Regions from separate parts of the Variovorax multivorans genome, predicted to be linked through region 2. Evidence: predicted binding sites of a transcription regulator. Region 2 holds the regulator's gene; each other region holds the start of a gene.
The links. The regulator LexA, encoded in region 2, represses DNA repair genes until DNA is damaged. The targets are predictions, from matches to a motif close to ACTGTATNNNNATACAGT.
Positions count from the first base shown of each region.

Region 1: the regulator LexA is predicted to act here: its motif matches at 4,713-4,730, upstream of ACSFCA_RS14810 (PA0069 family radical SAM protein).
Region 3: the regulator LexA is predicted to act here: its motif matches at 4,556-4,573, upstream of recA (recombinase RecA).

Region 1 covers NZ_JBPJZL010000005.1:299,403-308,972, reverse strand. Annotated here, with positions in the region: gene ACSFCA_RS14845 (glutathione S-transferase) at 1-502, shown strand, start outside; gene ACSFCA_RS14840 (DOPA 4,5-dioxygenase family protein) at 511-858, opposite strand; gene ACSFCA_RS14835 (DUF4166 domain-containing protein) at 866-1,489, opposite strand; gene ACSFCA_RS14830 (SRPBCC family protein) at 1,492-2,526, opposite strand; gene ACSFCA_RS14825 (SAM-dependent methyltransferase) at 2,570-3,526, opposite strand; gene ACSFCA_RS14820 (thiol-disulfide oxidoreductase DCC family protein) at 3,562-3,984, opposite strand; gene ACSFCA_RS14815 (GbsR/MarR family transcriptional regulator) at 4,044-4,634, opposite strand; gene ACSFCA_RS14810 (PA0069 family radical SAM protein) at 4,755-5,849, shown strand; gene ACSFCA_RS14805 (MarR family winged helix-turn-helix transcriptional regulator) at 5,846-6,400, opposite strand; gene ACSFCA_RS14800 (LysR family transcriptional regulator) at 6,717-7,649, shown strand; gene ACSFCA_RS14795 (hypothetical protein) at 7,911-8,753, shown strand; gene ACSFCA_RS14790 (GTP-binding protein) at 8,750-9,292, shown strand; gene ACSFCA_RS14785 (roadblock/LC7 domain-containing protein) at 9,343-9,570, shown strand, end outside.
Region 2 covers NZ_JBPJZL010000001.1:241,196-250,765, reverse strand. Annotated here, with positions in the region: gene ACSFCA_RS01180 (Crp/Fnr family transcriptional regulator) at 1-76, opposite strand, end outside; gene ACSFCA_RS01175 (oxepin-CoA hydrolase, alternative type) at 138-917, opposite strand; gene ACSFCA_RS01170 (3-hydroxyacyl-CoA dehydrogenase) at 927-2,447, opposite strand; gene ACSFCA_RS01165 (MFS transporter) at 2,604-3,761, opposite strand; gene ACSFCA_RS01160 (D-2-hydroxyacid dehydrogenase family protein) at 3,758-4,765, opposite strand; gene ACSFCA_RS01155 (hypothetical protein) at 4,856-5,221, opposite strand; gene lexA (transcriptional repressor LexA) at 5,360-6,043, opposite strand; gene ACSFCA_RS01145 (asparaginase) at 6,117-7,082, shown strand; gene adk (adenylate kinase) at 7,131-7,787, opposite strand; gene kdsB (3-deoxy-manno-octulosonate cytidylyltransferase) at 7,922-8,695, opposite strand; gene ACSFCA_RS01130 (Trm112 family protein) at 8,692-8,874, opposite strand; gene lpxK (tetraacyldisaccharide 4'-kinase) at 8,855-9,570, opposite strand, start outside.
Region 3 covers NZ_JBPJZL010000006.1:385,486-395,055, reverse strand. Annotated here, with positions in the region: gene ACSFCA_RS18085 (SET domain-containing protein) at 79-720, shown strand; gene ACSFCA_RS18080 (biotin--[acetyl-CoA-carboxylase] ligase) at 723-1,538, shown strand; gene ACSFCA_RS18075 (sporulation protein) at 1,544-1,741, shown strand; gene ACSFCA_RS18070 (sensor histidine kinase) at 1,755-3,197, opposite strand; gene ACSFCA_RS18065 (response regulator transcription factor) at 3,253-3,924, opposite strand; gene ACSFCA_RS18060 (MarR family winged helix-turn-helix transcriptional regulator) at 3,988-4,473, opposite strand; gene recA (recombinase RecA) at 4,620-5,726, shown strand; gene recX (recombination regulator RecX) at 5,769-6,227, shown strand; gene ACSFCA_RS18045 (SRPBCC family protein) at 6,211-6,639, shown strand; gene ACSFCA_RS18040 (mandelate racemase/muconate lactonizing enzyme family protein) at 6,645-7,754, opposite strand; gene ACSFCA_RS18035 (transporter substrate-binding domain-containing protein) at 7,760-8,581, opposite strand; gene ACSFCA_RS18030 (amino acid ABC transporter ATP-binding protein) at 8,614-9,342, opposite strand; gene ACSFCA_RS18025 (amino acid ABC transporter permease) at 9,326-9,570, opposite strand, start outside.

The DNA of each region.
Region 1 (9,570 bases), on a different contig from region 2:
GTCGATGCTCGTGCCCTCGCTGCAGCACGGCAGCGTGAAGGTGTGGGACACGCTGGCCATCGGCGAATACCTCAACGAGATCAAGCCCAAGGCCGGCCTGCTGCCGGACGACGTGGCGGCCCGCGCCCATTGCCGCGCCATCTGCGGTGAGATGCACTCGGGCTTCGGCTCGATGCGCGGCGCGCTGCCGATGAACATCAAGGCCCATTTCAAGAACTTCAAGGTGTGGTCGCGCGCGCAGGCCGACATCGACCGCATCGTCGCCATCTGGCGCGAATGCCTCAAGGCGTACGGCGGCCCCTTCCTGTTCGGCAAGCAGCCAGGCATGGCCGACGCGATGTACGCGCCGGTGGTCACGCGCTTCCTGAGCTACGACGTGGCGCTCGACAACGTGTGCGCGGCCTACTGCAAGCGCGTGATGGAACTGCCGGCCATGAAGGAATGGGTGACGGCCGCGAAGCAGGAGCCGGAAGAGATCGACGAACTCGACGCGGAGTTCTGAGAGCTGGCCTAGTGCCGGAACATCCGCAGGTCGAGCGCGCTTTCTTCGCCCAGCCACATGGCGTGCGCCGTGTGGTCGGCAAAGTCGTCGCCCGTCACGCCGTGCACGAACACGTCGAGCCCGTTGCGGTTGGCGTCGAGCCAGCCGATGACCTGGTCGAACTCGGCGGCGTCGAAGGCGAGCTGGCAGCTCCAGTGCGGATGCGGCCCCACCAGCCGCTCATGCACGCGGCCGACCGCCACCATCAGCTCGTGGCCCGCCCGTTCGCAGAGAGCGCGGGCCTGCACCACCGTATCGGGTGCGAAGTAGACGTGGGCGTGGTACTGGGCGTAGAGGTTTTCGGGGCGGCGTGGCATGGTGCGCTCATTGTGGCCCTAACCGCGGGCCCAGGTGAAAACGCCCGCTGTAGCGGAACACGTCGCCGAACCAGCGGTGGCGCAGCAGCATCTTCATGGTGAAGTGGTCGGCATCGGCGGGGTCGGGCCGTTCCTCGACATAGGCGGTGCCGAGAAAGAGGCCCAGCGGCAGCGGAATGCGCAGCCCCGCGATGCGCCAGATGTAGCCCATGTCGCGGAACACCACCGCGCCGTCTTCAGCGCTCACCGCCAGGCGCATGCCGATGCCGAAGCGAACGTACTCGATCACCTCGCTGCCTTGCCCCGCGTCGTGTTCCATGTGCGAGCGGAAATGGAAGGGCTGCTTGCCCGGGAAGTGGAAGACGCGGTCCCAGTAAAGCTTGGCGTCGTCAGGGTGGCAGCGGTAGTGCACCTCGATCGGCACGTTCGTGCCCTGGTGCGGAACGAGCGCGCCGAACAGCCGGCCGAAGGGCATCAGCAGCGCGGCCCAGGGGGCGTGCCAGACCTCGTTCATGGTGCCGCGCACGCACACGTAGTCGTCGGAGAACGGCGTCATCGTGTAGTGGCGGCGGATGACGTCGCCGAGCCGGTCCCACGCGGGGCCGAGCGCCTGCTGGAAGACGGGTTGCATCGTCATCCTGCTGCCGCCGTTTCAGTGGCTTCGCTGCGTGCCTTGTAGAAGCGCAGGATGTTCTCCGAGGCGTCATTGAGCAGCAGCTGCATGACCCGGTCCGCATACCAGTTGAAGCGCGTGCTCAGGCGCCACGACACCTCGACACGCAGCTCGGTGCCGCCGTCGCGCGGGGTCAGCGTGTAGGTGGCGTCGCGCAGGTCGAAATACTGGCCGCCGATCATCACGTGGTCGTCGAGCGCTCCGGCCGGGAAGGAGTCTGGTGAGAAGCGAAAGCGCCACTTCAGCAGGCGGTTGGGCTGCCACTCGGTGACGATTTCTTCGAAGTGCACGTTCTTCTGCCATTGCACCTGGCGCACGCGGCCCTCGGGTGTGTCGACGGTCACGCCCGACACCGGCATCGGCACGCCGATGCGGTAGGCCCATGCGTCGCCGACTTCGCTGGGGCGGATGTCGCGCGCGGCGTTGAGTTCGTGCCACACACGCTCGGCCGGCGCGGCAATGAAGAGCGTGCGCGAGGTGTTCGAGAACTGGTCCGGGTTGGGCAATTGGGGCTCGATGCCGCCGAGCAGCAGCGGCATCAGGGCGAAGCTGTAGAGCGCGGGCTTGGGCCAGTTGGTGATGCGGCACACGATGCCCATCGCCAGACCGCCGACGCTGCCCATCACCGCGAACAGCGGAATGATGACGATCGCACAGATGATGCCTTCGATGAACACCGCCAGCGTGCCGGCGACGAAGAGCGCGGTCGCCACCCACGGCGCCCAGAGGTAGTAGCCCCAGCTGCGGCGCTCGATGCGCTCGGCCAGGTACACCGTGACCGCGCCGCACACTGCGGGCACGAAGTACACGAATGACCCGAGCATCGGCGAGAAGCGCTGGCCAGGCCCGCCGACGAAGACGATGCGCAGCACCAGCGCGACGAGCGCGCCCGCCAGGATCGGCCAGAACCACGCGAAGGGCATGCGACGCCTGGGTTCGGCCTGCTCGGCGGGGGCGAGCTCGGATAGCCTGCTTTCTTCGTTGTCGTTGCTCATGTGGAAACCTCTTCTCCTCGTTGTGCTTGTGTTGTTCGTTCTGTCAGTCGGCGCGGCGCTTCGCCGTGACCATGCAGTAGTCGAAGTCGCGCCAGAACATGCCCAGCGCGAGCGCGCAGTAACTGGCCACGATGTGCTTGCGCCGCCACGGGCTGAGCTTGCCGCGCGCCTTCCAGAGCTCGGCCAGCGTGAAGCGGGTGGCCAGCACCGGGATGTGCAGCGCACTGGGCGCCACGCGCCAGCGCAGCGACTTCACCTCGATATCGTCGAAGCCGTGCTCGCGCAGCGCGGCGACGAAGTCTTCGCGCACGGCCAGCGTGGGCACGGCCCAGCTGTCGGCCCACAGGCGGTGCAGCCAGCTGGCCAGGCGGCCGGGTTGGGGCCGCAGCAGAAAGCCGTCAACGACAGCCAGCCGCGCACCGGGCTTCAGCAGCCGTGCGGCTTCGCGGATGAAGTCGGCCTTGGCGGTGCCGTCGGCATAGCAGGCGCTTTCGACAGCCCACGCGCCATCGGCTTGCGCGGCGGGCAGGCCGGTGCGTGTGTAGTCGGCTTCGAGGTGCGCCATGCGGTCGGCCACGCCGGCAGCGGCGTCGAGCTTCGCGGCAATGCGGTTCTGCACGGCGACGTTGGTCACGGTGATGGCGTAGAGCGATGGATCGTCGCCGACCAGCGTGCGCGCGGTGGCGCCGGCGCCGCAGCCCATGTCGATCACGCAGCGGCGTGGCGCGGTGCCGGGCTGTGCGTCGCCGAGCTGCAGCGCGCTGCCGACCACGCGGTTCATCTCCACCAGCATGCCTTCGCGCCGCAGCGGATTCAGTCCCGCGCGCCAGAAGCCGAAGTGCATGTTGTAGCTGGGGCTCCAGGCGCTGTAGTCGACTGCGACTTCGGTGAAGTAGTCCTGCGTGTCCTCGGACGTGATGGGCGCGCTGGCGTGGCTTGCCGGAGTGCGCAGGGGCGTTTCGTGCGGCACGCGGAAGTCGGGCTGGAAGACAGTGGGCATGGCGATTCCCTCGGTGGTTGCTTGTTCGTTGGTTCTCAGAGGCGGCAGTTGCCGTCGTCGCAGGAAGGCGCGACGCGCCCCGCCAGCCTTGCGGCCAGCCAGCGCGGAATGCGGTAGCGGTTGCGCGCCAGCAGCGCATAGGCGCGGTCGGCCAGCGGCGCGACGATCGGCAGGTCGAGCAGGAAGCTGCCGCTCGACAGGCCCACCGCCGTGCGGCAGATGCGGATTGCGGGCACGCCGACGAAGACCCGGCCTTCAGCGTCCGACACGTGAATGGCGGCCATCAATGCATCACGCGGTGCCGGGCCGTTGCTGAACGCCGCTGGCGAGCAGTCGACCAGTTGCAGCCGGCCCGCCACATCGCGCGCCTTGAGGCTGCCCATTTCAGCCGAGCAGATCGCGCAGCTTGCGTCGAAGTAGATCGTGAGCGGGTAGGCAGGAAGGGCGGTGTGGCTCATGGTGCTTTTGGTTCTCGATATTTCTGTCAAAACAGAAACTGACGGACAAAAAAAGGGCCTCAGATCATCGGCAGGCTGGCATGGTGCGCGTCCGGGTCTGCGTCCTTGCCCTTGTCGGTCGAAGCTGCATCACCGCGCACGAATCTTTGCACGCTCGCGCCCAGCGTCATCACCTTGTCGAGCGTGCCGGGCGACAGCCGCAGCATTTCGTCGGCCCAGGTGGCGAGCTTGTCCATGAGTTCCATGGTGGAGCGGATGCGGTCCTGCGCATCGGCCGGTTCCTTCTGGAAGTCGGGGCTGGAGACCAGCTCGCGCAGCACGCGCACGGTGGGGTCGAATTCGCGTTCCTTGCGCTCGCGCACGACGGTGCGGAACAGCTCCCACACGTCGACGCTGGTCTCGAAATAGTCGCGCCGGTCGCCCAGCGTGTGGGTCACGCGCACGAGATTCCAGGCCTGCAGCTCCTTCAGGCTGTTGCTGATGTTGGAGCGGGCGACGCCGAGCGTGTCGCACAGCTCCTCGGCGTTCATGGGCTTGCCGTGCGCGAAGAGCAGGGCGTGGATCTGCGAGACGGTGCGGTTGACGCCCCACATGGAGCCCATTTCGCCCCAGTGCAGGACGAACTTGCGTTGAATGTCGGTGAGTTCCATGGCGTCGAGTTTAGGATTTACGAAATTTCTGTCAATAGAGAAATTGAAAAACTGGCGACAACGGTGAATCAGTGGAATACTGTATGAATAAACAGTAAATCCAGCATCGAAGGAGTTGCCATGCCAGCTGCCCGGATCCCCATTCATGCCATCAAGGGCCGCGGCGCGGCCACGCACATCGCGCACCGCTTCTCGAAGGACGAGCGCAACGCCTTCGACGACGGCTGGGGCACGCTCGAAGAAGGCGTGGCCGAGGCCGATGAACTGCAGCCCATTGCCACCGAAGTGCGCTTCGAGGACGTGAAATCGGTGCTCAACGGGAACGACTCGCCCGACATCTACTTCGACCGCTCGCTCAATCCGTACCGCGGTTGCGAACATGGCTGCATCTACTGCTTCGCCCGGCCCACGCACAGCTACCTGAACCTCTCGCCCGGACTCGACTTCGAGACCAAGTTGATCGCCAAGCGCAACATCGTCGAAGTGCTGCGCACCGAGCTCGGGCGCAAGAGTTACAAGCCCAGCTACATCGCCATCGGCACCGCCACTGACTGCTACCAGCCCATCGAGCGCGATCTGCGGCTCACGCGCTCCATCATCGAACTACTGCAGGAAACGCGGCATCCATTCGCACTGGTCACCAAGTCGAGCGCCATCGAGCGCGACCTCGACCTGATCGCCCCCATGGCGGCCGAGCACCTGGTGGCCGTGTACGTGACCGTGACCACGCTCGACGGCGAACTCGCCCGCAAGCTTGAGCCGCGCGCCGCCGCGCCGCATCGCCGGCTGCGCACCATCCGCACGCTGACCGACGCCGGCGTGCCGGTCGGCGTGAGCGTGGCGCCGCAGATTCCCTTCGTCACTGAAGACATGGAGCAGGTGCTTGAAGCCGCGTGGGAGGCCGGCGCGCGCAGCGCCTTCTACACGGTGGTGCGGCTGCCGTGGGAGGTGGCGCCACTCTTCAAGGAATGGCTGATGCTGCACTATCCGCAGCGCGCCGACCGCATCATGGCGCGCATCCACGAGATGCGCGGCGGCAAGGACTACGACGCCGACTTCGCCACGCGCATGAAGGGCTCGGGCCTGTGGGCCGACCTGATCCACCAGCGCTTCGAGAAGGCCACGAACCGCCTCGGCTACAACCGCGAGCGCATTCCGCTGGATGTCACTGCGTTCCGGCCACCGGGTGCGGCAGGGCAGGGCAATTTGTTCTAGCCGTACTCAGGCGCGCACTCGGGCCACCGATGCCGCGTGCCGCCCGAGCGGCGGTCGGCTTTTTCCGGGACCACGCCCAGCGCGCTCAGTTCCCTGCCGCGCAGTTCGAGCCGGTGCAGGCACTCCAGAAGGATGTCGAGATGCTCCGCGTCGATGCCGTCGAGAAGATCCATGTTGAGGCGGGCGACCCGCGGAAACAGCGCATCGCAGAGCTCGCGGCCGGTAGGGCTCAAACGCACATGCACTTCGCGGCCGTCCTGCGCATCCTGGCGCCGCTCCACCAGTTTCTTTTCGCTGAGGCTACGCAGGCCGCGTGAGGTGCGCACACGGTCCAGTTGCAGGCGCTCGGCAAATGCGGAGGAGGTGATCTCGCCGATCTGCGCAAGCATGCCGATCATTCCCCACTCGCGATGCGTGATGCCGAAGCCGCCTTCGACCAGGCGGGTTGCCATGCCGCTGCAGGCACGCACGGCACGCGACAGCCGGTACAGGAGCAGGTCGTCCAGGGAGCGCGGATCGCGCAGGGCATCTGCATTGGGAAAGGCTTGCATGCGAATCGGAAATGAAGAACTGTGGCCAAGCCGCTTTGGCGGCAAGTGATTGATTAGATTAACTATTGACTGCCTGTTTATAACAAAGCAACAAAGGATAAATAGTGTCAAAACAAATATCGATATGCAGGTCTTTATTTTTGAACGCTCGTCAAGGTCAATGGGTCAGCTTCTGCTCAGTGTCGATGTAATTGTGCCGGTGCCGAATGGCGCTGTGTGATTGCAATTCGGGTATCGATCGATAGCAGTTGCGAAGTTGAAAAAAACCGAACGCCGCAAGCAAATCGTATTTCCGCCATTCACAGAAAGAATATCCGTGCTCGATCTGAACGAAGTCGCAATGTTCGTGCAAGTTGCGCGCCTCGGCAGTTTTGCCGAGGCCGCGCGGCAGCTGCGCATGCCATCGGCAACGGTGAGCCGGCGCATCCAGCAACTCGAGGCGCGCCTTGGCACCCGGCTGATGCAGCGCTCCACCCGCAAGCTGACGCTGACGAACGCAGGCCAGACCTTTCACGAGCGATGCGGCCCGGCGGTCGAGGAGCTGATCGAAGCCGGTCAATCGCACGTCGCGGATAGCCAGGAGCCGAGCGGCGTGATCCGGGTGGCCGCCTCGGCCAGCTTCTTCGAATACTTCGAAATGGAATGGGTGTCGGCCTTTCTCGCTGCACACCCCCTGGTGCAAATCGACTTTGTTCTCAGCGATATCACGGCCGACCTCATTGCCGACCGCATCGACGTCGCGTTTCGCATCGGGTCCCTGCCGGACTCCAGCTATGTTGCCCGCAGGATCTTTGCAAGCTACGGGGGGCTTCTTGCCAGTCCTGCCTATCTGGCGGCGCATGGTGCGCCCGCCGATCTGGAGGAATTGAGCAGGCACGCGTGCGTGACACAGCCACCAGAGACCGGAAATCTCGCCATCTGGCGCCTCCAGGGGGCCGACGGCATAGAGGAAGAGGTGCGAGTGAGAGGGTGCTTCACCAGCAACATGCAAGTGGCGTTGCGCGAGGCCGCTTGCGCCGGGCTCGGCATCGTCGCGCTGCCGTCGATCCTGACGGCGGCGGAGGTGGCGGCTGGCCGGCTGGTGCCAGTGCTGCCGCAATACATGCGGGCGGGCCGCGGCTTGAGCGTCGTCTACCCCAGCCGCCAGCAGCGGCCGCTGGCAGTCTCGGCGTTCGTCGACATGGCCGTGGAAAAGCTCAGCCTGCAGGAGTGGACACCGTCGTCCCCCGCATTAATTGACGTCTCGTAATTCATTGGTGAATCGCATTTCGCGATTCACCCAATTGCGGGCGCCGGGTGAGCCATATTGGGCGTGGATGCCCCTATTTGGTGCGTTTTGCATTGGCTGCCACCAGGATTGCCTCGAAAACTGAGCGGCTGAATTTCATTCAGGGTGCTAGCGGAGAGTACCAAAGTTCGTAAACAATTGTCACACGCGATCTCTCGATAGAGAGGCGTATTGCTGATCCATTTCCGCTCTGTTGGGAGCGTATCTCAGGATCGCCTCGAATTGGACGAGTCTTTCGGTGCAGGCCAATTCATTCGTCTTCGTCGTTCCTCCGATCTGGAGGTGAACGGATTTTCTTTGTTGCAAGGATGGACAGCGGATGCACACACGGTCTTTGAGCGCAGCGAAACAACCGGGATTCGAACGACTCGGGCATCGCGTCACGTGGTCATGCTGAGGCTCGGCGTCTACAAGTTGCCGATGGCCGAGGTCGTCGTGATCCAGACGATTGTCCGGCTGTATGCGAGTGACGCCGCCTTTCCGTGGCAGCTGGTCAATGCGCCGCCGTACGACGCGCTGCTCGTCGATGCCGTCGCCGTGGAGCACGAATATCCCAAGGTGGTCGGCATGGCCGCCGCCGTGCTCAGGCTCACGCGCATGAATTCGGGCGGACAGCCCAACGCGCTGGAACGCCCGATACGTGCCGACAAGCTGCAGCGCTGGCTCAAGAGCACCGAGCAGGCATTGCGCGAGGCGCAGCCCGGAGGCCTGACCCTGGACGAGCAAACCGCCCTGGAGGTCGAGGTTTCGGACGCGGTCCGCTTCATGCTGCGTCGCTGGCCGCCGGCCATGCTGCTGCGCAATGACCTGGACAACATCCGCATGGCAAGCCTGCTGTCGAGGCGCGCGCTGAACGCGGCCGAACTGGCCGACCTCAGCCAGCTTCCGTTTGCCCAATGCGTTGCCTTCCTGCAGGCGCTGCGCACGGCAGGCGTGCTCGAACTGCGCGTCGAGCAGGCCCTGCCGCCGCTGTTCACGCCGCGGCTCGACAGGCCGATCCGCGCAGACTTCGCGCGAGGTCTCCTCAACGGCATTCGCCGCCGCCTGGGATTGCGAGTTTCATGAAGGAATACAAGATTCTTCTTACCGGCACGGTGGGCGCGGGCAAGACGACGGCGATCGGATGCGTGAGCGACACCTTGCCGGTCATGACCGAGGTGCCCAACTCCGACACGTCGATCGGCAAACAGCTCACCACCGTGGGCCTCGACTTCGGCCAGCTCACGCTGGACAACGGCGACCGCGTCCGCCTGTTCGGCACGCCCGGGCAGGCCCGCTTCGACTTTCTCTGGAAGATCCTCGCCAGGAACGCGCTGGGCCTGATTGTGCTGATGGACAACTCGCGGCCCGATCCGCTGGGCGACCTGTCCACGTACATGCAGGGCTTTGCCGAATCCCTGCGGACGCTGCCGTGCGTCGTCGGGGTGGGGCGGATGCACCGTCACCCCGTGCCTACCCTCGACGACTACGCGCAAAGACTCGAGTCCATGGGCCGGGTGTTTCCGATTCTCGATGTGGACGTGCGAAGCAGGAGTGACGTGATCCTGCTGATCGACACGCTGCTGATGCAACTTGAAGCCGACATGCAGGGAGAGAAAGAGTGAGTGTTCGACATGGCTTGTCCAGGACGGCAACCGCGCACGCGCAACGCGAGGTGCAGAAACTGGTCGATGAGCTGAGCGGGGTGACGTCCGCCGTGGTGGCTACCGCGGACGGTTTCGATGTGGCTTCCGCGAGCACCGGCGATGCGGATCCTGCCCGCGTGGCTGCAATGGCCAGCTCCATCGTGGCGATCGGCGGCGTCGTTTCCGAAGAAGCCGGCCTCGGCCGGCACAAGAGCGTGATGATCCTGACGGAATCGGGCTTCGCGATTTTCTGCAGC
Region 2 (9,570 bases):
ATGGAGATAGAGAAGAAAACCAGCGACCACTGTTGATCGCTTCACGTTCTTCGATGGTAAGAATGGGGTCGTCCATTGGTCTGTCCTCTCGGCGACTGAAAAGCTGGGGGGTGTCACGGGAGCGACGCCATTTGGCGTTACTCGTACTGCGGCGGCTTCTTCTCGAGGAACGCGGCGATGCCGATGCCCGCGTTCGCATGGTGCAGGTTGCGCACGAAATGGTCGCGCTCCTGCGAGAGCTGCGAAGCCAGCGTGGCGCCCCGTGCCTCGCTGAGCAGTTCCTTGATGCTGGCCAGCGAATTCGGTGCGCGCGCGTTGAGCCGGGTGGCCAGGGCCAACGCGCCCGCGAGCGCCTGGCCGTTTTCGGTGAGTTCGTTGACGAGGCCCAGCGCATGCAGGCGCGGTGCGCCGATGCGCTCGCCGTTCATCAGCCATTCGCTCGCCAGCTGGCGCGGCAGCTGCTGCCCCAGGTGCCAGCTCAGGCCGCCGTCGGGCGACAGCGCCACGTTGCTGTACGAGGCCGCGAACACCGCGTCGCGCGCCGCAACCACGAAGTCGCAGGCCAGCGCGAGCGAGAAGCCGGCGCCGGCCGCCGCGCCTTCGACAGCCGCGATGATCGGCTTGGGAAAGGTGCGGATCGAATCGATCCAGTTGTGCAGGCCCTCGATGCTCTCGGCCTGCACCGAGCGGTCGAGCTGCCTGTTGGCCAGCAGCCGCTGCAGCGAGCCGCCGGCGCAGAACCATGAGCCTTCGCCCACGATGACGACGCTGCGGATCTCGGCGCTGTTCTCGGCGCCGTTAAGCGCCTCGATGCCAGCGGCGTAGATCTCGGGGCCCAGTGCGTTGCGCTGGGTGGGGTTGGCGATCGTCAGCACCATGGTGCTGCCTTCGCTTGTGCTTTTGAGTTCGGCGGTCATGGCTTGTTTTTATTCTTCTTCGTGCAGCAGGCTCAGGCCCAGCGCGCCGCGGCGGCGCAGCCACGGGCTCGGGCGATAGCGCGGGTCGCCGTAGACCGTCTGCAGGTTGAACAGCACTTCGAGCATGTTGGTCGGGCCGTAGAGGTTGCCCATGGCGAGCGGGCCGCGCGGATAGCCGAGACCCAGCTGCACCGCGGTTTCGAGGTCGGCCGGCGTGCACACGCGCTGCTGGCACATGTCGGTGGCGATGTTGACGATGGTGCCGATCACGCGCTGCGTGACGAAGCCGCCGCTGTCGCGGATCACGCTCACGGCCTTGCCGTCGCGGGCGAAGAGGGCGTGCGCGGCGTCGCGGATGTCGCGGCGCGTGGCGGGGTTGGTGGCGAGTACGCGGCGCTTGGTGGCGGCGTCGTCGATCAGCATGTCGATGCCGATGGTGCGCGTGGCGTCCAGGCGCTCGACCGCGGCGACCGTGGTCACGTCGAAGCCCAGCGGCGCAACCAGGATCAGCGAATGCGGCGCGGCCGTGGCGCCGCTGTCGATCTGCGCGCCCAGCGTGTTCACGAGGCGCAGCAGCTCGGCGCGACGTGCTGCGCGCGGCGAGACCCAGACGGAGGGCGTGCCCTCGACCACTGGCGGCGGCGCCTCGGGCGTCTGCTGCATCACGCCGTCGTTGTAGCGGTAGAAGCCCTCGTTGGTCTTGCGGCCCAGGGCGCCGGCTGCCAGGCGCTGCGCGGTGATCACGCTCGGGCGGAAGCGCGGCTCCTCGAAGTACTGGTGGTAGATCGACTCCATCACCGGGTGCGACACGTCGAGCGCCGTCAGGTCCAACAGCTCGAACGGGCCGAGGCGAAAGCCGGCCTGGTCCTTGAGGATGCGGTCGACCGTCACGAAGTCGGTCACGCCTTCGCCGACGATGCGCAGCGCCTCGGTGCCGTAGCCGCGGCCCGCGTGGTTGACGATGAAGCCGGGCGTGTCTTGTGCCTGTACGGCGCTGTGGCCCATCTGCACCGCATAGTCGGCCAGTTGCTTGCAGACCTCGGGCGCGGTCTTGAAGCCCGCGACCACCTCGACCACCTTCATCAGCGGCACGGGGTTGAAGAAGTGGAAGCCCGCGATGCGCTCGGGGCGCTTGAGCCCGGCCGCGATCGCCGTCACCGAGAGCGAAGAAGTGTTGGTGACCAGCGTGGCGGTCTCGGCCACCACGCCTTCGAGCTCGCGGAACAGCTTGCGCTTGATTTCCAGATCTTCGACCACGGCTTCGATCACAAGATCGCAGCCGGCCAGCGCCTGGATGGAATCGACGGCCTTGACGCGGGCGATCTGGGCATCGCGCGTGGCGGCGTCGATCTTGTTCTTCTCGTGCAGCTTGTTCCATTGGGCGACGAGGGCTTCGCGGCCGCGTTCGGCGGCGCCCGCGAAGCTGTCGAGCAGCAGCACTTCGCTGCCCGCCTGGGCGGCAATCTGCGCGATGCCGCGACCCATGGCGCCGGCGCCGATGACGCCGATTCGGGAGTAGTTCACTGTCATTTGCTGGAGATTTTCACTGGTTGGGTGGTATCCGGGCCTGCCGTGCAGGCGCCAAAGTAGGTGTCGAAGCAGGTGCCGAGCAGATGCTGCTGTCGAAGGCTTCGATTTTGCAGTCCCGCGCGGATGGGGCGTGACGGGTTTTACGCGGAGGCGTTTTCAGGCCGTGCGGCGGCTGCGGTCGATGGCCACGCTCAGCGCAATGGCGATCAGCACCAGGCCCAGGCCGGCCCAGCTCATCCAGGCGCCCGCATCGTTGGCGAGCAGCCAGCCGCCGAGCGCAGCGCCCACGGCCTGGCCGGTATAGATGCCGGAACTGTTGAGCGCCACCGAGCCCGGCGCGAGTGCGGGCGCCAGGCCCACCAGCCGGGCCTGTTGGGCCGAATTGGTGGCGAAGCAACCCAGACCCCAGGGAACGAGCACAACGGCCAGCCAGGCGAGCGTGGAGGCCAGCGGCCACACGAGCAGGCTCGAAGCGATCAGCACGGTCGTGATCAGCACCATGCGGCCGGCGCCCACGCGGTCGATGTACCGGCTGACCACCATGTTGCCGACCAGCCCGCAAACGCCGAACAGCGCCCACATCACGCTCAGTGTGGTGGCGTCGGCACCGAAGCTCTGCTTGAGGATCGGACCGAAATAGCTGAACAGCACGAACTGGCCGGCGCCCTGCAGCGCCGTGACCGACACGATGCCCATCAGCACCGGGCTGCGCAACACGCGCAACCATGCTTCGGCGGTCAACGCGGCAGGGCGGATGCCGCCCGGCAAGGTGAGCCAGATCGATGTCGCGCTCGCGACACTGAGTGCCGCGATTGCCATGAAAGCCATGCGCCAGCCCAGATGCCCGCCGATCAGCGCGCCGATGGGCAGGCCCAGCACCGATGCCATCGACCAGCCGAGGAAGACGAAGGTGACGGCGCGTCCGCGATGCTCGGGCGGCACCAGCATGCCGGCGCAGGCCGCAGCCTGGGGCGTGAAGATGGCCGGCGCGATCACCGTGAGCATGCGCACCGGCAGCAGGGCGCCGAAGCTCGGCATCAGCGCGCAGAGGACGTGGCCGGCGGCGTACCAGAGCAGGGTGATGGCCAGCAGTTGCCGGCGGTCCCAGCCCGCCACTGCGGCGGCCAGCAGCGGAGCGCCGATGCACATCACCGCCGCGGCGGCCGTGATCAGTTGCCCCGCGGTGGCGACCGTGACCGAGAGCGATGTGCTGATTTCATTGAGCGTGCCGGGCACCACCATCACGCCCGTGCCAATCACGAAATTGCCAACGAGCAGCGCCCAGAGCGCACCCTGTGGCGCCGGCCGGCTCACCGGCGGACCTGCAGCGCGCCGGGATTCACGATGTTCGTGGGGTTGCCGTTGATGTAGCTCACGACGTTGTCGAAGGCCTGCCCGAAATAGCTTTCGTAGCTTTCCTGCTCGACGTAGCCGATGTGCGGCGTGCAGATGCAGTTCTCGAGGCGCAGCAGCGCATGGCCTTGCAGCGGCGGCTCGCTCTCGAACACGTCGATGGCTGCCAGCCCGGGGCGGCCGCGGTTGAGTGCGGCGAGCAGGGCGTCGGCTTCGACCAGTTCGGCGCGCGAGGTGTTAACGAACAACGCAGTCGGCTTCATGCGCGAGAGGTCTTCCAGCGTGATGAGACCGTTGGTTTCTTCGTTGAGCCGCAGATGCACCGACAGCACGTCTGCAGCGGCGAAGAACTCGTGACGGTTCTGCGCGACCTGGAAGCCGTCGGAGCGGGCCTTGGCGCAGCTGGCTTCACGGCCCCAGATCACGACCTGCATTCCGAAGGCCTGCCCATAGCGCGCGACCAACTGGCCGATGCGGCCATAGCCCCAGATGCACAGCGTCTTGCCCTTGAGCACCGAGCCGAGCCCGAAGTTGGGCGGCATCGAGGCCGACTTGAGGCCTGACTGTTGCCATGCACCGTGCTTGAGGTTGCTGATGTACTGGGGCAGCCGGCGCATGGCAGCCATGATGAGCGCCCAAGTGAGCTCCGCAGGCGCCTGCGGAGAGCCCGAGCCTTCCGCCACCGCCACGCCGCGCTCGGTGCAGGCCGCGACGTCGATGTGCCCGGCGACGCGCCCGGTCTGCGAGATGAGCTTGAGCTTGGGCAGCTTCTCGATCAGCTGGCGCGAGATATGGGTGCGCTCGCGGATCAGCACGATCACGTCGGCATCCTTGAGGCGGACCGACAGTTGCCCGATGCCCTTCACCGTGTTGGTGTAGACCTTGGCCGCGTACGCGTCCAGCTTGGCGGCGCAGCGCAATTTGCGCACGGCGTCCTGGTAATCGTCGAGGATCACAATGTTCATGGCGTGCCATTGTGCCTCGCAGCATTGGAATGTCGTGCCCGTGAACGTTTGGATACCCGCCCCCACAGCCGCTCGCAGGGGTGTTCGGGCTCAATGCAGGCGTGTTGAACGCGGGGGCGTGGCCATGGTTTCGGCGGTTTCGAGCGCTGCCAGCCGGTCGAGTTCGGCGCAGACGTCGGCCATGCGACCAGAGATCACGACGCGGTTGCTGTGCTGCTGGCCCTTGCCGTCGACCACGCGGACCACGCGCAACGGACGCGCTGGGGCTGTGGGCGTTGCAGTGCCGCTGGAGCGGGCGGTGCAGGCAGGGCGCACTGCTACATAGCGCAATCCGGCCGAGGTTTCGGCTGCGTCGAGGCGATCCCTGCGGTGAGGGCGGCGCGCCGGCATCAGGCGGCTGGCCAGCGATTGCAGCGGCATCCAGAAATCAGCGATGGCGAGGAGGGCGATTCCCATGTGAACTCCAAAAAAGTATGAGGTTGAACACAGGCAGGATTTCTTGAATCGGCCGCGACAGGGTGATGGCGACTCTTCGCCATACGCCCGCCACCTGTCGCTGCCGGATGGGGTGCTGCGGAAAGCAGGCCGCGAGGCCTACATCAGCATGGTGTTGCGGATGAGGCCAACCGCGAGGCCTTCGATTTCGAAAGGCTCGCCCGGCTGGACGATGATGGTCGGGTAGTCGGGGTTTTCGGCGTGCAGTTCGATGACCTGCTTGTTGCGCTTCAGGCGCTTGACGGTCACTTCGTCACCCAGGCGCGCAACCACGATCTGGCCGTTGCGCGCTTCCTTGGTGGCCTGCACCGCGAGCAGGTCGCCGTCCATGATGCCGGCGTCGCGCATCGACATGCCGCGCACCTTGAGCAAATAGTCGGGTTGGCGCTGAAACAGCGTGTTCTCGACGTAGTAGGTCTGGTCGACGTGTTCTTGCGCCAGGATGGGGGAGCCGGCTGCGACGCGGCCAATGAGCGGCAGCGCCAGCTGGGCCATGCCGGGCAGCGAGAGCGAGAACTGGCCACCTTCGCGATGACGCGTTTCGTTGAGAGAGCGCAGGGCGTCGCCCTTGAGGCGGATGCCGCGGGAGGTGCCGCTGACGAGTTCGATGACGCCCTTGCGTGCCAGCGCCTGCAGGTGCTCTTCGGCGGCGTTGGCCGACTTGAACCCGAGCTCATTGGCGATTTCGGCGCGCGTGGGTGGCGCACCAGTGCGTGCGATGGCGCTCTGGATGAGATCCAGGATCTGCTGCTGGCGGGCTGTAAGCTTCACGGCGAACTGCATATGTGGTTCCTTGCGGCACTGGCTAGATATCCAGTACCTGTATTTTTAACCAGTTTTTAAAAGTTGACAAGCCATGGTCAATTCCTCTTCGCCTGAAGTGCGCCGTCGTGTGGTGGTTTTGGGAACGGGCGGCACCATTGCCGGCCGGGCAGCCAGCAGCGGCGACAACATCGGCTACACCGCCGGGCAGGTGGGCGTGGCCGATCTGTTGGGCGGGATCGAGGCGCCCCAGGGTGTATCGCTGGAAGCAGAGCAGGTGGCGCAGGTCGACAGCAAGGACATGTCGTTCGACATCTGGCAGCAGCTGGCCCGGCGCTGTGCGCATTGGCTGGCCCAGGCCGACGTGGCGGGCGTGGTGATCACGCATGGCACCGACACGCTCGAAGAGACGGCGTTCTTCCTGCACTCTGTGCTGGCTCCGTCCAAGCCCGTGGTGCTCACCTGTGCGATGCGCCCGGCCACCGCGCTGGCGCCCGACGGACCGCAGAACGTGCGCGACGCCGTCAGCGTCGCCGCGACGGAAGGCGCACGGGGCGTGACCGTGGTGTGCGCCGGCGCTATCCACAGTGGCGTCGATATCCAGAAGGTGCACACCTATCGGCTCGATGCCTTTGCTTCAGGCGATGCGGGGCCGGTCGGCTACGTCGAAGAAGGAGAGGTGCGCCGTGTCCGGGAGTGGCCCGAGGGATCGGCGTCGCAGGCGTCGAAGCTCTTCGAGGCGACCTCCGTGCAGTGGCCCCGCGTCGAGATCGTCGTGAGCCATGCCGGCGTCAGCGGAGCTGTGATCGAAGCCCTGCTGCAGCACGGCGCTGCCGGGCCCGTGCGCGGGCTGGTGCTCGCCGCCACCGGCAACGGCACCCTGCACCATGCGTTGGAAGCGTCAGCGCTCAAGGCGCAGGACGCGGGCGTTGCGGTGGTTCGAGCCACGCGTTGCGCGAACGGACGCATCCTGCCGAAGGCCGGGGACCAGCTCCGTGATGCGGGCGCGCTGACACCCGCGAAGGCGCGCATCGCGCTGATGCTGGAACTACTGGGGTGAAAACAAAACCGCCCCGTTGAAGGGGCGGTTTCGGGAATCAGATCGGGATCAGCTGCTCAGTGCAGCCAGCGCACGCTGCGTGATCTCGTCGACCGTGCCCACACCCTTGATGGCGCGGTACTTCGGCGCGGCGGCTGGGTCGGTCTTGGCCCAGGCGGAGTAGTAGTCGACCAGTGGCCGCGTCTGCTGGCTGTACACGTCGAGCCGCTTGCGCACGGTTTCTTCCTTGTCGTCTTCGCGCTGGATCAGGTCTTCACCAGTGACGTCGTCCTTACCTTCCACCTTGGGCGGATTGAACTTGACGTGGTAGGTGCGGCCCGAGGCCGGGTGCGAGCGGCGGCCGCTCATGCGTTCGATGATGTCGCTGAAGGGCACGTCGATTTCGAGCACGTAGTCGAGCTTGACGCCGGCCGCCTTCATAGCGTCGGCCTGGGGGATGGTGCGCGGGAAACCGTCGAACAGGAAGCCGGCTGCGCAATCGGGCTGCGCAATACGTTCCTTGACGAGATTGATGATCAGGTCGTCGCTGACCAGGGCGCCTGCGTCCATGACGGCCTTGGCTTGCAGCCCGAGCGGCGTGCCGGCCTTGACAGCAGCGCGCAGCATGTCGCCGGTCGAAATCTGGGGAATGCTGTATTTTTGGCAGATGAAGGCCGCTTGCGTGCCTTTGCCCGCCCCGGGCGCGCCCAGCAAAATTAGTCTCATGGTGTCCTCGGACGGTTCTTAGATTTTGTGTCGCGCCGAGCGTCGGCCCGAGGGCTGGGCAAGGCGGAGTTGCGTCGAGGATAGCACGCGTGCCCTCGAAGAATTTCCACCGCCCGCGCAGGCATGGGAGCGCCTCAGGCGGGAGGCGCGGCGGCGAAGACGGCGCGCACGCGCGCCAGGTCTTCGGGCGTGTCGATGCCCGGTCCGGGTGCAACATGGCTCACGTACACCGCGATGCGATGGCCGTGCCACAGCGCGCGCAGCTGTTCGAGTGCCTCGGTCGCCTCGACGGGAGCCGGTGGCAGCGAGGGAAACTGTCGCACGAAGCCCGCGCGATAGCCGTAGATGCCGATGTGACGCAGCGGGGCAGGGGTAGGCAGCACCGCAGGCGCCGCGCCATTGGCGGAGCCGTCACGCCACCAAGGGATTGGTGCGCGGCTGAAGTACATGGCGTTGCCTTGCGCGTCCAGCACGGCCTTCACTACGTTGGGGTTCATGAAGTCGTCGACAGAGTCGATTTCGTGGGCGGCCGTGCTCATCGCGGCTTCTGCATGGGTGGCCAGCGTGGATGCCACGGCGTCGATCAGCGCGGGGTCGATCAGCGGCTCGTCGCCTTGAACGTTGACGACGATGTCGTCGCCGTCAAGGCCCAGCAGTTCGCATGCCTCGGCCAGCCGGTCGGTGCCGCTGGGATGGTCTTGACGAGTGAGGATGGCCTCGACACCGTGCGCCTGGCATGCCGCAATGATCGACGGGTCGTCGCCAGCGACCACCACGCGCGCCGCGCCGGATTCGCTGGCGCGCTGCGCCACGCGCACCACCATGGGCACGCCGGCGATGTCGGCCAGGGGTTTGTTGGGAAGCCGTGTCGACGCCAGGCGCGCCGGCACCAGAACGGTGAAGCTCACAGCCCGAGCTCTTCGTCGGAGAGCGTGCGTGCTTCGTTTTCGAGCAGCACCGGAATGCCGTCGCGCACGGGATAGGCGAGGCGCGCGCTGCGCGAGCAGAGCTCCTGCTTCTCGGGGTTCCAGGTCAGCGGCCCTTTGGTGACGGGGCAGACGAGCAGTTCAAGCAGCTTGATATCCATCGAGCGATGATAGCTTTGCGTCGAGCGCGGCGAAGAATTCCGCGGAGGGCGCGAACTCCAGCGGCACGGCCAGCGCATCGGGCACCTTGCGCCACAGTTTGACGGCGTCTTTTTCGGTGCAGACGAGGGTGCTCGCCGTGTCTGCGGGGCGCTGCCAATCCTCGAAATCGAAGTGATCGGGCAGTGTGATGGTGTTGGCGAGCTTCAGGCCGCGCGCGCGCAGCATGTCGAAGAAGGCCTCGGGCCGTGCGATGGCCGCCAGTGCTGTCACGGGCTGGCCGGCAAGGGCGGCCAATGGCACGCGCTTCCCGTCACTGCCCACCGCATCGTGCGCGAGAGCCCGGGTGGCCGTATGGCCCCCGGCAAAGGCCGGCCGTGCCCCGCTGTGCAGCACCAGATCGCAGCGGCGTGGCCAGGCTTCGCGCAACGGACCTGCGGGCAGTTGCCAGCCATTGCCGATGCCCCGGTCGTCGAACACGCAGATCTCGATGTCGCGCGCAAGCGCCAAGTGTTGCAGACCATCGTCGCTCACGATGACCTGCGTGGCCGGATGCCGCTCGAGCAAGGCGCGCGCGGCATCGATGCGCTGGCGTGCAACGAACACCGGCGCCTTCGTGGCATGGTGAATCAGCGCGGGTTCGTCTCCCACATCTTGCGGATCACTGTCGCCGAGCACTTCGCGGCAGTCATCGGTGC
Region 3 (9,570 bases), on a different contig from region 2:
CTCTCTATACTCTGCGGCTTCCCGCGTGCGCACGCGCACACGCGCATGTGTGCATATTCAAACTAACAGACTTCGGCGATGCCTTCCAAATCCCCACTTTCCGCCGGTCGCCGCATCCAGACGCGGCGCTCGAATGTCCATGGCAACGGCGTGTTCGCCGTGCAGGATCTGGCCGAGGGCGAAACGCTGATCGAATACAAGGGCGAAGTCATCAACTGGAAGGAGGCGCTGCGCCGCCATCCGCATGACCCGGCCCAGCCGAATCACACCTTTTACTTTCACATCGACGACGGGCGTGTGATCGACGGCAACGTCAAGGGCAACGCCGCCCGCTGGATCAACCACTCGTGCGAGCCGAACTGCGAAGCCGACGAGGTCGATGGGCGCGTTTATATCAAGGCGCTGCGCAACATCTCCGCCGGCGAAGAGCTCAACTACGACTACGGCCTGATCATCGACGAGCCGTATACGCCAAAGCTTCTGTCCGAATTTCCTTGCTGGTGCGGCTCGGAGCAGTGCCGCGGCACGCTGCTGACGCCCAAGGACGATGAGGACGAAAAGAAGAAAAAGAAGAAGGCCAAGAAGAAGGCTGAAAAGAAAAAGGCCGAGAAGAAAGAAGCCAAGAAGGCTGAAAAGAAGGCCGACAAAAAAGCCGAGAAGAAATCCGAAAAGAAGGCGGAGAAAAAATCCGCCAAGAAGGAAAAGTCCGCCGAGGACTGACCATGAGCAGCAGCACCTCGGCCGCCTGGTTCGAAGACCGGATCGCCGCGTCGGTCGCTCCGCTGCTGCCCGGCTTCGTGGTCGAGGCCGTGGCCGAAATCGACTCCACCAATACTGAGCTGATGCGCCGTGCGCGTGCCGGCCGCGTCGAGCCCGTGCTGCTCGTGGCCGAGCGCCAGACCGCGGGGCGCGGCCGTCTCGGGCGGCCCTGGCAGAGCGCGCCGCAGCAGGAAGAATCGGCCTCGCTGACCTTCTCGCTCGGCCTGCCTCTGGCGCCGGCCGACTGGTCTGGCCTGTCGCTCGCAGTCGGTGTCAGCGTGGCCGAAAGCCTCGATCCCTCGGGCGCGCACAAGGTCGGCCTCAAGTGGCCCAACGACGTGTGGGTGAACGACTGCAAGCTGGTCGGCATCCTCATCGAAACCGCGCTGCCGTCCACCGGCAAGCCGGATGCGCCGCGCTATCTCGTGATCGGCATCGGTATCAACATCGGCGCGCGCGAAGGCGATGGCATGCGCACACCGCCGGCCTGGCTGCGCCAGTGGCACCCCGGGGCCACCGCGCCGGAAGTGCTGTGCGAACTGGCCGAGCCGCTGGTGCGCAGCGTGCTCGAATTCGAGGCCAGGGGCTTCGCGTCTTTTGCCGAGCGCTTTGCCGCGCGCGACGTGCTGCGCGGCCGCGAAGTGGTGCTCAGCGACGGCACCGCCGGCCTGTGCGAAGGCGTGGCCTGGGGCGGCGAGCTGCAGGTGCGTACCGACGCCGGCCTGCAGCTGATCTCGAGTGATGAAGTGAGCGTGCGCCCTCGCGGCATGACCCTCTGACACGTATGAAGCTGCGCCTGCTCCTCATCGTTCTGCTGCTGGCCAATGCCGGCTATTTCTTGTGGGCGCGCGGCGATCTTGCCGGCTTCGGCCTGGCTCCGGCCGCGCTCAACGAGCGGGAGCCACAGCGCATGTCGCGCCAGATCCACCCCGAGTGGCTGCAGATCCGCAAGGAAGCGAAACCGGGCGCGCCCGCTCCCTGATTCCCCTGATCAATCAAGGTGCCGCTTCACCCTCGAAGCGCACCGTGAACAGCGCTCCCGGCGGCTGCTTGCCAGGATGCGCATCCTCCAGCTTCACCCGCGCGCGGTGCTGGTTCGCAATCTCCAGCACGATAGGCAAGCCCAGGCCCGAGCCGTCGGCCTCGTTGCCGAGCACACGGTAGAAAGGCTCGAACACCAGTTCGCGGTCGGCCTCGGCGATGCCGGGGCCGTTGTCCTCCACCTGCAGCAGCAGCACGTGGCCGAAGGGGTCGGCCAGCACGCGCACGGTGATCAGGCCGGGGCGCTCGGGCGTCGACGGCGTGTAGTTGATCGCGTTGTCGACCAGGTTGCGCACCAGCTCCTTCAGCAGCGTTGCGTTGCCGTCGAACATCACGCCCGGTGCGCCCGCTTCCGCGCCGTCGTAGCCCAGGTCGATGCGCTTCTCGATCGCGCGCGGCACCGCCTCGCGCACCACCTCGATGGTGAGCCGCGCCAGGTCGCAGGGCTGGTGGTGCGCGTTGGCGCTGTTGCCTTCGGCGCGCGCCAGTGACAGCAGCTGGTTCACCGTGTGCGTGGCGCGCTTGCTCGCGCGGCCGATCTGCTTGAGCGATTGCTTGAGCTCGTCGGCGTTGGCGCCTTCGCGCTGCGCCAGGTCGGCCTGCATGCGCAGGCCCGCGAGCGGCGTCTTCAGCTGGTGCGCCGCGTCGGCCAGGAAGCGCTTCTGCGTGCCGATCGAATCGTTGAGCTTGTCGAGCAGTTCATTCACCGACGACACCAGCGGCACCACTTCCAGTGGCACCGACGATTCGTCGAGCGGGCTCAGGTCGCCCGGGCGCCGCTCGCGGATGCGCGCCTCCACCACCGACAGGGGCTTGATACCGCGCACCAGCGCCAGCCAGATCAGCAGCACCGCCAGCGGCAGGATGGCGAACTGCGGCAGCAGCACGCCCTTGATGATCTCGGCCGCCAGCACCGACTGCTTCTCGCGCGTCTCGGCCAGCTGCAGCAGCGTGGGCGGAACGTCGTCGGTGCCGCTGGCGATCCACATCGAGGCCACGCGTACCTCCTTGCCATGCAGGGCGCTGTTGTGCAGGAACACCTGGCCGGCCGGCAGCGGTTCGTCGAGGCCGGGCATCGGAATGTCGCGCTCGCCGCTCAGCAGCGTGTCGTGGCCGTCGAGCAGCTGGTAGTACACGTGGCCGGCATCGTCGGCCCGCAGGATCTCGCGCGCCGATTGCGACAGCACGAACTGCGTATGCCCTTCCTTCACCGTCACCAGCTCGGCAAGGGCCTTCACGTTGTGTTCGAGCGCGCGGTCGAAGGGCGCGTTGGCAATGCCCTGCGCCACCAGCCAGGTGACGCCGATGCTCACCGGCACCAGCAGCAGCAGCGGCGTGAGCATCCAGTCGAGGATCTCGCCGAAAAGCGAGCGCTGCGCGCGCTGGAAGAGCTTCATCGCGCCAAGTCCTCCGGCATGCCGCCGCCCGCGCGTGGCGGCTGCCGCGTCGTCGTCACTGGATTTTTTCGAGGCAGTAGCCCAGCCCGCGCACCGTCGCGATGCGCACAGGCCCCTTCTCGATCTTCTTGCGCAGGCGGTGGATGTAGACCTCGATGGCGTTGAGGCTCACCTCCTCGCCCCATTCGCAAAGGCGGTCGACCAGCTGGTCCTTGCTCACCAGCCGGCCGGCGCGCTGCAGCAGCACTTCGAGCAGGCCGAGTTCGCGCGCCGACAGCTCGATCATCTTGCCGTCGATGGTGGCCACGCGGCCAGCCTGGTCGTACACCAGCGGGCCGTGGCGGATGGCGTTGCTGGTGGTGCCCATGCCGCGCCGCGTGAGGGCGCGCACGCGCGCTTCGAGCTCCTGCAGGCTGAAGGGCTTGGCCATGTAGTCGTCGGCGCCGTGGTCCAGGCCCTTGACGCGTTCCTCGACGCTGTCGGCCGCGGTGAGCACCAGCACCGGCAACTGCGAGCCGCGCGCGCGCAGGCGCTTGAGGATCTCGATGCCGTGCAGGCTGGGCAGCCCGAGGTCGAGGATCAGCAGGTCGAACTCGTCATGGGTCATGAGCGCGGTGTCGGCCTGCGAGCCGTTCGCCACGTGGTCGACCGCCGCGCCCGAGGTGCGCAGGCTGCGCAGCAGGGCATCGGCCAGCACCTGGTCGTCTTCGGCAATCAGAATCCGCATGCGTCACCTCCGGCCCGTTCGGGCGCCAAACCGGCGCCGTTCACATTTGTCTCTGGGGCGAGTCTAGCCCGCTGTGTAGGCTTCCAGTCCAATCGTTACCACGGTGGCGATCTCGTCGCCGACGCTGTTTCGGAACTCGCTCTCGGCCTGCGTCACCGCGCTGCGGAAGGCGTCGAGCCAGGCCAGTCCGTCGGCGGTGAAGAGCACGCGCCGCGCCCGCGCATCGAGCGGATCGGGCCCGCGCGTGACCAGCCCCCAGGCCTCGCACTGGTCGACCAGCGCACCCATCGCCTGCTTGGTCATGCCGGCGCGCTCGGCCAGCTCCGTGAGGCGCGAGCCCTCGCGCGCCAGGTGCCGCGTGATGTGGATGTGCGCCGCGCTCACCTGCGCGCGCGCCGCGAGGTTCGACAGCGCCAGCGGCACGTCGACGTCGTGCGCCATCAGCTCCAGCACGCGCTCGTCGAAGCGGCGCATGGCGTGGCCGAGCAGGCGGCCCAGGTGGGTCTGGCGCCAGGCATCGGGGTCGGTCGGGAAAGCGGCTTCGGCCATGGCGGTAAATGGTAAAGCAAACTGACCAAAAAATGGGTTTACGCCAACCCATGAGCCCCTACACTACTGTTCAAGCATCCAGCCTGTAGTTAAAAGCAGATCGGATGAAACCCAACACAAACCGTTGATTTTCAAGGAGTTTCCACATGGACGCAGTCGTCAAGGGCGCAAGCATCTCGGTCGCCAACAGTGAAAAAGCCAAGGCGCTGCAAGCCGCGCTGGCCCAGATCGAAAAGCAGTTCGGCAAGGGCACGATCATGCGGCTCGGCGAAGGCGAGGCGCTCGAAGACATCCAGGTGGTTTCCACCGGCTCGCTGGGCCTGGACATCGCGCTGGGCGTCGGCGGCCTGCCGCGCGGCCGCGTGATCGAAATCTACGGCCCGGAATCGTCGGGCAAGACCACGCTCACGCTGCAAGTCATTGCCGCCATGCAGAAGCAGGCCGGCACCTGCGCCTTCGTCGACGCCGAACACGCGCTCGACGTGCAGTACGCCCAGAAGCTCGGCGTGAACCTGTCCGACCTGCTGATCAGCCAGCCCGACACCGGCGAGCAGGCCCTTGAAATCGTCGATTCGCTGGTGCGTTCTGGTGCCGTCGACCTGATCGTCATCGACTCGGTCGCCGCCCTCACGCCCAAGGCCGAAATCGAAGGCGAAATGGGCGACTCGCTGCCCGGCCTGCAGGCCCGCCTGATGAGCCAGGCGCTGCGCAAGCTCACGGCCACGATCAAGAAGACCAACTGCATGGTCATCTTCATCAACCAGATCCGCATGAAGATCGGCGTGATGTTCGGCTCGCCCGAAACCACCACCGGCGGCAACGCGCTGAAGTTCTACGCCTCGGTGCGCCTGGACATCCGCCGCATCGGCACCATCAAGAAGGGCGACGAGGCCATCGGCAACGAAACCAAGGTGAAGGTGGTGAAGAACAAGGTCTCGCCCCCGTTCAAGACGGCGGAGTTCGACATCCTGTTCGGCGAAGGCATCAGCCGCGAAGGCGAGATCATCGACATGGGCGTGACCGCCAAGATCGTCGACAAGTCGGGCGCCTGGTATGCCTACAACGGCGAGAAGATCGGCCAGGGCCGCGACAACGCCCGCGAGTTCCTGCGCGAGAACCCCGAGCTGTCGCGCGAGATCGAGAACAAGGTGCGCGAATCGCTGGGCATCCCGTTGCTGGCCGCCGATGCCGGCGCCACGCCCGAGAAGCCGCAGAAGGCTGCCAAGGCCGAGAAGGCCGACAAGGGCGAATAAGCCAGAGCGCGGCTCCCCGGGGGCCGCGCGAGCGACCCCCGCATGGCATTCAACGCCCCGTCCCTCAAAGGCCGCGCACTGCGCCTGCTGAGTCAGCGCGAGCATTCACGCGCGGAGCTGGAGCGCAAGCTGGCAAAGCATGAAGAAGAGCCCGGCACGCTGGCCAAGGCGCTCGACGAGCTGGCAGCGAAAGACTTCATCAGCGAGCCGCGCGTGGTGGCCTCGGTGCTCAACCAGCGTGCCGCCCGCTCGGGCGCGCTGCGGGTGAAGCAGGAGCTGCAGGCCAAGGGCATCGCCCCAGAGGCCATCGCTGAAGCGGTGGCCAGCCTGCAGGAGACAGAAGTCGAACGCGCCACGGCCCTGTGGCGCCACCGCTTCGACGCGCCGCCCGCCGATGCGAAGGAGCGGGCCAAGCAGATGCGATTCCTGATGGCGCGCGGGTTCTCCGGCGCCGTCGTGTCCAAGGTACTCAGGAGCGATTTCGATGAAACCGACGAATGAAGACCACGCCGCGCAGTCCCGCGTCATCACGCAGCGCGTGCAGTGCGAATGGCGCCGCGCCTATGTGCTGGCGGCCGATCCGAAGCGGCTGCCCGACTGGGCCAGCGGCCTCGCCAAGAGCGCGCTGGTGCCGCACGGCGACCACTGGATCGTGCGCACGCCCGAGAGCGGCGAGGCCCGCATGCGCTTCGCGCCGCGCAACGACCTCGGTGTGCTCGACCACTGGGTCGCGCCCGAAGGCGTGCCCGAGGTCTACCTGCCGTTCCGCGTGATCGGCGTTGCGCCCGACGCCTGCGAGCTGCAGTTCACGCTGCTGCGCCAACCGCACATGGACGATGCGGCCTTCGAGCGCGATGCACAGTGGATCGCCCGCGACCTGCAGGCGTTGCGCAACCTGCTCGAAGCCGGCTGACCGACTCAGCCGCGCACCACGATCGGCGCGAACTTGCGCCGTGCCTTCAACTGGTCGGCATCCCACTCGATGCCCAGCCCCGGCGTCTCCGGCGCCACCGCATGGCCGCCTTCGATGCGCAGCCGACTCGTCGTGAGGTCGTCGAGCTGCGGGATGTATTCCACCCAGCGCGCATTCGGCACCGCTGCGCACAGGCTCACGTGCAGCTCCATCAGGAAGTGCGGGCACATCGCGATGTTGTGCGCTTCCGCGAGATGCGCGATCTTCAGCCACGGCGTGATGCCGCCCACGCGCGCCACGTCGGCCTGCACGATGGAGCAGGCGCCCTGCTGGATGTATTCCGCAAACTGCGACGGGTGGTACATCGACTCGCCCACCGCGATCGGCACGCTGGTGCTCGCCAGCAGCTGCGCATGTCCGCGCACGTGCTCGGCTGGCATCGGCTCCTCGAACCACGCGAGATCGAGCGGCGCGTACTGGCGCGCGCGGCGAATGGCTTCGGCCACGGTGAAGCTCTGGTTGGCATCGACCATCAGCTCGAAGTCCGCGCCCACGGCTTCGCGCACGGCCGAAAGGCGTGCGATGTCCTGCGCCACATGCGGCTTTCCGACCTTGATCTTCGCGCCGAGAAAGCCGTCGGCCTTCGCAGCCAGCGTCTGCTCGACCAGTTGCGCGGGCTCGATGTGCAGCCAGCCGCCCTCGGTCGTGTAGACCGGCACGCGCGCCTGCGCACCGCCGGCCAGCCGCCACAGCGGCAGGCTCGCCGCGCGTGCGTTGCGGTCCCACAGCGCGGTGTCGATGGCCGCCAGCGCCAGGCTGGTGATGGCGCCCACGGCGGTCGCGTGCGTGTGGAAGAACAGGTCGCGCCAGATGGCTTCGTATTGCTGCGGGTCGCGCCCGATCAGGCGCGGCACCAGGTGGTCGTTCAGCAGCGCCACGATGGACGAGCCGCCCGTGCCGATGGTGTACGTGTAGCCCGTGCCCGCCGAGCCGTCGTCGCAGCGCACGGTGACCATCACGGTCTCCTGCGTCACGAAGGACTGGATGGCGTCGGTGCGCTTGACCTTGGGCGCAATGTCGATCTGCGCGATTTCTACCTGGTCGATCTTCGCCATCGTGCTCAGCCTGCGTTGCGCATCACGTCCGCCGGCAGGTCGGCGCCGTGGAATTTCTTGTAGATGGTGTTGAGCTCGCCGCTCTTGAGCTGTGCCTTCACGAACTCGTCGAGCTTGGCCTTCAGGCGCGGCTCGTTCTTGCGCATGCCGATGGCCAGCATGTTGGTCTTCATCGTGAATTTCGGCTCCATCTGCTTGGCCGGGTTCTTCTCGTTGATGGTCTTCAGCAGCGGCGGGGCGGTCGCGAAGATGTCGGCCTGTCCGCTCACCACGGCAGTGATGGAGGTGGCGTCGTCGTCGAAGCGCACGATCTGCGCGCCGGCCGGAAGGATCTTTGTCACTTCCTGGTCGTTGGTGGTGCCGCGCGTGGCAATCACTTTCTTGCCGGCGAGGTCGGCCGGGCCGGTGATGGTCATGCTCTTGGGCGCGCCCACCACGGCCAGGATGGCGGCGTAGGGCACAGAAAAGTCGACAACCTTCTCGCGCTCCGGCGTGACCGACATGCTGGAGATCACGATGTCGGCCTTGTCAGTCTGCAGGAACGGAATGCGGTTGGCGCCGGTGGTCGGCACGATCTCCAGTTCGAGGCCCAGGCTCTTGGCCAGCAGGCGCGCGGTCTCGACGTCGGAGCCCGTGGCGTTGAGCTTCTCGTCCTTCAGGCCGTAGGGCGGCACTGCGAGGTCGATGGCCACGCGGATCTTCTTGGCGGCGGTGATGGTGTCGAGCTGGTCGGCATGCGCCGATGCGCTCGCGAAGGCCAGCGGCAGTGCCAGCATGAGCGCGGACAGCAGCGCGCCGCGGCGCTTGAGCGAGAGGGAAGAAGTCATCGAAGGTCTCCTGGAGTTGTCTGAAAGAAAAATCAAAGCCCGGTGCCGATGAACTGGCGCAGCTCGGGCGTCTGCGGGTCGCTGAGGATGCCGGCGTCGCCTTCCTCCCACACCAGCCCTTGGTGCATGTAGATGACCTTGTCGGCCACGCCGCGCGCGAATGCCATCTCGTGCGTGACGAGGATCATGGTCATGCCCTCGGCCGCGAGCTTTTCCATCACCTTGAGCACTTCGCCGGTGAGCTGCGGGTCGAGCGCGGAAGTCACTTCGTCGAACAGCATCAGCTGCGGCTTCATCGCGAGCGATCGCGCAATGGCCACGCGCTGCTGCTGGCCGCCCGAGAGCTGCTCGGGGTAGGCGTCGGCCTTTTCGGCCAGGCCCACGCGCTCCAGCACTTCCATGGCGATGGCGCCGGCTTCCGATGCGCTCATCTTCTTCACCGACTGCGGCGCGAGCGTGATGTTCTGCTTCACCGTGAGGTGCGGGAACAGGTTGTAGCTCTGGAACACGATGCCCACGTCCTTGCGCAGGTCGCGCAGGTTCAGCGCAGGGTCGTGCACCGCGTGGCCGCAGCACTGGATGGTGCCGCTGTCGATGGTCTCCAGCCGGTCGATGCAGCGCAGGGCGGTGCTCTTGCCCGAGCCGCTCTGGCCGATGATGGCGACCACCTGCCCGCGCGTCACCGAGAACGACACGCCCTTGAGCACATGCAGCTTGCCGAAGTGCTTGTGGACGTCGTTGAGTTCAACCACGGGCTGCATTGAGCTTCCTTTCAAGGGCGCGACTCCATCGCGACAGCGGATAACAAAGAATGAAATACAGGACCACCGCGCACCCGAAATACAGGAAGGGCTGGAACGTCGAGTTGTTCAGCACCTTGGCGTTGTAGGAAAGCTCGGCATAGCCGACCACCAGCGACGCGATCGACGTGTTCTTGATGATCTGCACCAGGAAGCCCACGGTGGGCGGCGTCGCGATGCGCAGCGCCT